Regions from separate parts of the Plantibacter sp. LMC-P-059a genome, predicted to be linked through region 1. Evidence: predicted binding sites of a transcription regulator. Region 1 holds the regulator's gene; the other holds the start of a gene.
What was found. The regulator LexA, encoded in region 1, represses DNA repair genes until DNA is damaged. The targets are predictions, from matches to a motif close to TCGAACANNTGTTCGA.
Positions count from the first base shown of each region.

Region 2: the regulator LexA is predicted to act here: its motif matches at 2,004-2,019, upstream of imuA' (DnaE2-dependent mutagenesis accessory factor ImuA').

Region 1 is NZ_JARVRZ010000003.1:450,333-453,742, reverse strand. Features, by position in the region: gene QRN27_RS09375 (histidinol-phosphate transaminase) at 1-776, opposite strand, end outside; gene QRN27_RS09370 (LysM peptidoglycan-binding domain-containing protein) at 848-1,240, opposite strand; gene lexA (transcriptional repressor LexA) at 1,512-2,210, shown strand; gene QRN27_RS09360 (hypothetical protein) at 2,371-3,279, shown strand; gene hflX (GTPase HflX) at 3,311-3,410, opposite strand, start outside.
Region 2 is NZ_JARVRZ010000001.1:369,603-373,012, reverse strand. Features, by position in the region: gene QRN27_RS01775 (DNA polymerase Y family protein) at 1-1,259, opposite strand, end outside; gene imuA' (DnaE2-dependent mutagenesis accessory factor ImuA') at 1,256-1,993, opposite strand; gene QRN27_RS01765 (SOS response-associated peptidase) at 2,135-2,836, shown strand; gene QRN27_RS01760 (cold-shock protein) at 3,041-3,244, opposite strand.

The sequences.
Region 1 (3,410 bases):
TGGGTCAGCGCACTCAGGTGATACGGCAGCCGGACCAGGCGGAGGGCGTCCACGACGGCCGGATCCGCAGCGAGGTAGCCGAGTCGGACACCGGCAAAGGCGAACGCCTTACTCATCGTCCGCGACACGATGAGTCGGGGCCGACCCTCGAGCAGGCGCAGGGCGCTCTCCTCGTCATCGTGCGCGAACTCCGCGTACGCCTCGTCGACGACGACCATGCCCCGCGACGCCTCGTACACCGCGGCGACGGTCTCCAGCGAGAGCGGCGTGCCGGTCGGGTTGTTCGGCGAGCAGAGGAACACGAGGTCGGGGTCCGCCTCCGCCACCTGCCGAGCCGCCGTCTCCGGTGAGAGCTCGAACTCAGCGTCGCGATCCGCCGGGATCCACGTCGTGCCGACACCCGCAGCGAGCAATGGGTACATCGAGTACGTCGGGACGAATCCGAGCAGCGAACGGCCCGGTCCGCCGAACGCCTGCAGGATGTGCTGCAGGACCTCGTTCGAGCCGTTGCCCGCCCAGATCTGTTCCGGAGCGACGCCGTGACCCAGGTAGTCGGCCAGGGCCTCCCTGAGGACCGTGAACTCGCGGTCCGGGTAGCGGTTGACGGTGAGGACGGCGGAGGCCAGGGAGGCGACGATGTCGTGCGCCACGGCCTCGGGGATGGGATGCGTGTTCTCGTTGACGTTCAGCGCCACGGGCACCTGCGCCTGGGGGGCGCCGTACGGACGCTGTCCTCGGAGGTCGTCGCGGATGGGGAGGTCGTCGAGAGCAGTCACCCGACAATCGTAGCCAGTCGTACCCCGCCGTCGCCGCGCTCAGGGCCACTCACGAGCAGCTCGCGCGTGCCTTACTCCGCCGCGTATCGCTGCGGGATGGCCAGCCGCTGTCCGGGCTCGACGCCGGCGGTGCTCAGCTGGTTGAGGTTCATGATCTCGGCGATCACATCGCGAGGGTCTGCGTCCGGGGCGATCGACTCGGCGAGCTGCCAGAGCGACTCACCCGGGTCGACCGTGATGTAGCTGAAGGTCGTACCCGCCGCTGCAGTGTTGGCTGCAGCTCCGCCGGCTGACAAGCCGACGACCGCGACGCCGATCACGAGGGGGATGGCGGCGAGCGTGGTGAACACGACCCGCCCGCGTCGTGTGAGACGGAGACGACGCGCGGGCCGCGCGTCCGACGCCGGTGCCTGCGCGGTGCGCGTGGAAACCGTTGCGTGTGACCCGATCAGTGCTGCGCTCATGTCAACCCTCCAAGTGTGTGCTCATCGTGTGATGAGGACTCGTATCCGGCCCTCGGCCGAGAGGGCCGGATACGAACCTGTGTTCCGAATATATCTTCGATTGTTCGAATACTCAACCCTGTGTTCGCACCTTCGCGCCGGGAAATCGACGACACGCTCGAACAGATGTTTGTCTGGTCGAGCTGGGGCGGATACAGTTTCGAGTGTTGGAAGCAGTACACCACCACCCACCGACATCGGTCACCGACAGCCGATCAGGGCAGGAGCGAAGATGGCAGCGAACACGGCGGGCGACGGCGCGCGGGAGCGTCAGGTCGGCGGCACCCGGCGGCGGAAGAGTCTGAGCGACAAGCAGCTCGCGATCCTCGACGTCATCCAGCGATCGGTCTCACAGCGGGGGTATCCGCCGAGCATGCGCGAGATCGGTGACGCCGTCGGGCTCGCGTCCCTCTCCAGCGTGACCCACCAACTCGGTCAGCTCGAACTCAGCGGGTACCTCCGACGCGACCCCAACCGCCCTCGCGCCATCGAGGTGCTCATCGACCTCCCGAGCGCGGTCGAAGGCAGCGACCCGGACACCGCTCCCCCGGTCGGTGACGCGGCGATGGTGCCGCTCGTCGGTCGGATCGCCGCCGGTATCCCCATCACGGCGGAGCAGCAGGTCGAAGAGATCTTCCCCCTCCCGCGCCAGCTGGTCGGGAAGGGCAGTCTCTTCATGCTCAAGGTCGTGGGTGACTCCATGGTCGATGCCGCCATCTGCGACGGTGACTGGGTCGTCATCCGTGAACAGAAGACCGCGGAGAACGGCGAGATCGTGGCCGCCATGCTCGACGAGGAGGCGACGGTGAAGGTGTTCCGTCAGCGCGACGGTCACACCTGGCTCCTCCCCCGCAACTCGGCGTTCGAGCCCATCCTCGGCGACCACGCCGAGGTGCTGGGCAAGGTCGTCGCGGTACTCCGGACCGTCTGACGACACTCCACTGGACGACGACGGGCCGGGACGATCAGACGATCGCCCCGGCCCGTGTCCGTCTGAGCCGCGACGGTCGGTTCGGCACGGCACGACTCGGCCCAAATGCCTGGCACTGCGAGGTGTTCCCAATCCCGCACCCTGGTCCTACGCTGAACGCATGGACGCCGGCCTGAACGCTCACGCCAGCCGGTCGTCCCGCCGGGCGGGCCTCCTGAGCGCGTCTTCGCTCCTCTGCATCGCCATGCTGGCGGGATGCGCGCCCGCAACCGACGGCACCTCGACGACGATGTCCCCTCCGACCGACGTCACCGTGCAGCTGGGTCAGAACCGCGATCAGTACGCCGGCCGTTCCGCGATCGTCCGCGTCGAGAACGGGAGCGACGACGACCTCGTCGTCATCGGCCTGGAGCTGTCGGGGTCCGCCTTCGACGGAGCCACCGACCGGGACCGGACCTCGACCGTGCCAGCGGGGCAGACGAAGGATCTGGCCGTGGAGCTTCCCCCGGCTGCCTGCGGCACGGCTGCCTCAGATCTTCGGGCCGACATCACCCTGCACCTCGAGGACGGTGCCGTGGTCACGGTCGCAGCAGTGGAGGACCCCTCCGCGGTCCTGCCCCGTCTGCACGGCGCCGAGTGCACCGTGGTGGGCGTCGAGCGCATCGCGGACATCACCGCCGAGTCCTCCGTGCGACTCGAGGGCTCCGGGCCGTCGACCGTCGCGGTCCTGACGATCAGCATCACGCCCACCGGCCGGCGCGGACGCCTCGACCTGGTCGAGCTGCGGTCCACGGTGCTCCTCAAACCGGCGCCCGACGCGTCGGCGCCGATCGACGCTGCGGCGTGGCCGCTCGGCCGCACCGTCGATGCGACCAGTGGTCCTCAGTCGATCGACGTCCGCATCGTGCCGACGCGGTGCGACCCGCATGCGCTGGCGGAGGACAAGGTGGGGACGCTCTTCCCGCTCGTGGTGCGCATCGACGGCGGACCGGAAGCGATCATGACGCTCCCGTTGCCTGCAGCCACCGCGACCGCACTCAAGGACGCCGTCCGGATCCGCTGCGGCTGAGTCCCCACCGATACGGCGGACGGCCGGGTCCTCAGGAGGTGACGGCCGGTGCGGGGACGATCTCGGCGAACGGCGCGAGCGCAGCTGCCACCTCGGCACCGACCAGGGCGTGCACGATGGTTCCGCGCTCG
Region 2 (3,410 bases), on a different contig from region 1:
GCCACGGCGGTTCCGCCACCCGGCGGGACGCTGCCCCAGGGGACGAGGATCCGGCGGTCGAGGAGGAGACGTCCCCCGGACGGCACCGCCGTCAGGACACCGTCGTGACCGAGCATGCTCTGGACGCGGGCGAGCCCGCTGTGGATGCGTTCGTCCGGACCACTGCCCCAGAGTCCCTCCTCGTGTTCCGCAGCGTCGTCGAGGGTCTCCGGGACGACCTCGACGAGCTCGACGGGGGAGGCGAGTCCGTGGTCGATGTTCGATGAGCCCTGCAGCTGCCAGCGCACCCGGTCGAGGACGTCACCGGCGGTGAACCACCGCGGGTGCAACCAGGTGCGGGTGGAACGTTCGCCACGTTCGCTGCGCATGCTGATCGTGATCGCGGTGGTCACGAGTCCAGCCGCGGTCAATCCGGCGATGAACCGCTCCGCGGACTGGCGGAACCCGAAGGTGAGCTGATCGATGCGGTCGAGCGGGGGTTCCAAGGAGATGGCGACGGTCAGCTCGGTGGGCGGGATGCGGGGGACGACGCTCCTGGCGTCTGCGCCGGTGGCGAGACGGTGCGCACGGGCGCCGTCCACGCCGAAGCGGTCGCGGACCTCGGTCGCGGGCAACGACCCGAACGCTCCCAGGGTGCTGATCCCGAGTCGGTGCAGCAGGGTGCTGAGCTCGGGGCGTCCGAGTGTCGTCAACGGCAGTGGGGCCAGGAAGGCTGAGGAGGCTCCCGGCGGGATGATCAGGATCCGGGCGTCGTCCTGCAAGGCCACGGTGGATCGTGCCGCCTGTTCTGCGGCGAACGGGCCGTCGGCGATACCGATCCGGGCGTCGGGCACGCCGAGGTCGTCGAGGCAGGCACGGAGGACGTCCGCCGCAGCCGACTCTCCGCCGTAGTAGCGGCTCGGGCCTCTGGAGCGGATGGCGCAGAGCCCGGCGCGATAGGGCTGGACACCCGGCATGAGTGCTTCGATGCCGAGCAGAATCGGTTCGAACGCCCGGGCGTCGATGACCGGGTCGTAGTCGGAGGTGACCAACTCCGGGCACCGGGCCTCCGCCTCGCGGATGCGCAGGCCCCTCCGGACTCCGGCTCGGCGTGCGATCGCGTCGCAGGCGAGGACCTCGCCGTGCTCCACCAGCGCGAGGGGACCGTCGGCGGTGTCCGGAGGCAGGGTCCCGGAGAGTCTCGCCGCCACGATCGGCCAGTCGGGGCACCAGAGCACCATCGTGCGCTCGACGGGTCCTGCAGGTGCTTCGACCGTCATCGGTTCACCACCATGGGGAGCCGGGCCACCGTGTCGTCGTCGGCGAGCCCGGTGCGGGAGGGCTGCACGGTCCGGTCGTCGGGCGGCCCCAGGGGCAGGGTGAGATGCGCCGTACGAGGCCTGCCGACCCCGCCCTGCCCGAGCATCGAGCTGACCGTGAGTCGTCGGCGCAGGAGATGCCCGTGACCCGTGCCGAGGCCGCTCCAGGAACTCTCGGTCACGCGGAGCGTCGCGTCGCTCTGCGGCCAGGAGCCGAGGACGATGAGTGCCGCCTCGCGTTGACGGAGCCGGGCGGCGAGTCGTGCCGCGTCGCTCGGTGCGATCCGCCCGGGGGGAGCCGTGATGAGCACCCCGGCGACGTCGGCCATGGCGGCGGTGACCGTGAGCCAGTCTGGCCCAGGGCGGGGGACGAGGACGAGCCGCTCGAGGTCGATCCCCGAGGAAGCCGCGGCTTCGATCCCGAACGCCGGAAGGCCGATGACGGCACACCAGGTGCCGGCCGCGGACGGTCCGGCCATGAGGGACATGGCGAGTGCCGTGGAACCGAGGACCGAGTAGCTCCCGCCGGCCTGGAGCGCACCCCCGGGAAGGAGCCGGGAGAGTTCCGGGGCGGTCGGCAAGGACCTGGTGTCGAGTCGTGTCCCCTGCATCCGCTTTATGCGGCCCTGGAGTTCGTGCAGCTCCGTCGCGGTGTCCGCCCTGACGGGGGAGTCGACGAGTGCGTGGAGGGCCATGGCTCAATATTCGAACATATCTTCGAACAAGTCAACCGGGTCGATCCGGGTCGCCGTCGGATGTCGCTCGGTCGGACCATGGTCCCCGACGCCACCGACACGCGGCCGTGGTGTGTCGCCGGTGGCCGGTACGCTGGGCCCATGTGCGGACGTTTCGTCGTGACCGAATCCACCGAAGAGCTGATCGAGCTCTTCGACATCGACCATGCGGCTGCCGAGCTGCCCGGGCCCTCGTACAACGTGCGCCCGACGGAGCAGATCCCGATCATCCTCGACTCGGCGAAGACGGAGCCGGCGGTCCGGCGTCTCGAATCCGCACGATGGTCGCTCGTGCCGGCGTTCGCCACGGAGCTGAAGAGCCAGTACCCGACCTTCAACGCCCGCTCGGAGGAGATCACCACGAAGCCCACCTTCGCGGACTCGGTCAAGCGGCGTCGTGCGCTCATCCCCGCCGCCGGGTACTACGAATGGCACACCGAGGGGACGGACAAGACGCCGTACTACGTGCAGACGGCCGGCGGCGAGCCGATCGTCTTCGCCGGACTCTACTCGTGGTGGCGGGACCGCTCGCTCCCGGACGACGATCCGAGGCGATGGGTGCTGAGTGCGACCATCCTCACCCGCCCGGCGGTCGGCTCGTTGCAGGGGTTGCACCCGAGGACGCCTGTGACCCTGCCCCCGGAGTGCTGGGACGCCTGGCTCGACCCGCACCATGAGGCGGATCAGGACGACGTCGACGAGATGGTGCTCGCCGCCACCGACGTCGCGGAGCAACTCGTGTTCCACCGTGTCGCCCCGCTGCAGGGCGACGGGCCCGAGCTCATCGTCCCTATCCAGGACTGACCACTTCTTCGCGGATCGGACCCGCGCTCCGATCCGGGGCGGAGCTGTCGGCATCCGGGCTGCGGTGGATCGCCTTGCGGCGGCTCGTGCCGGGGAAACACAAAACCGCCCCTGACGCGAACGTCAGGGGCGGTTCTCGGTGTCTCAGACGCGAGGGCTGGAAAGACCGGCCGCTCGGATCGTCAGCTCCGGCTGATCAGAGAATCAGAGGGGGCGGATGTTCTCAGCCTGCAGGCCCTTGGGGCCCTGGTTGGTCTCGAACTCGACCTTCTGGTTCTCCTCGAGCGAGCGGTAGCCGCTCGTCGCGATGGCGGAGAAGTGTGCGAAGACGTCGGCGCTGCCGTCGTCAGGGGTGATGAATCCGAAGCCCTTTTCGGCGTTGAACCACTTCACAGTTCCAGTTGACATGTATTTCCTCTTTCATGAGTGACCGTTCCCGACTTTCGGGACCGTTCGTCGCGGTGTTCTTTGCTCGCTCCTCAGAAAAGCAGCGTATCCATCGGTGGAAACGCGGCTTGAAATACCTGCGCAACACAACAACTTCGATCCACGTTAGCCCATGTGGGCACGCAAG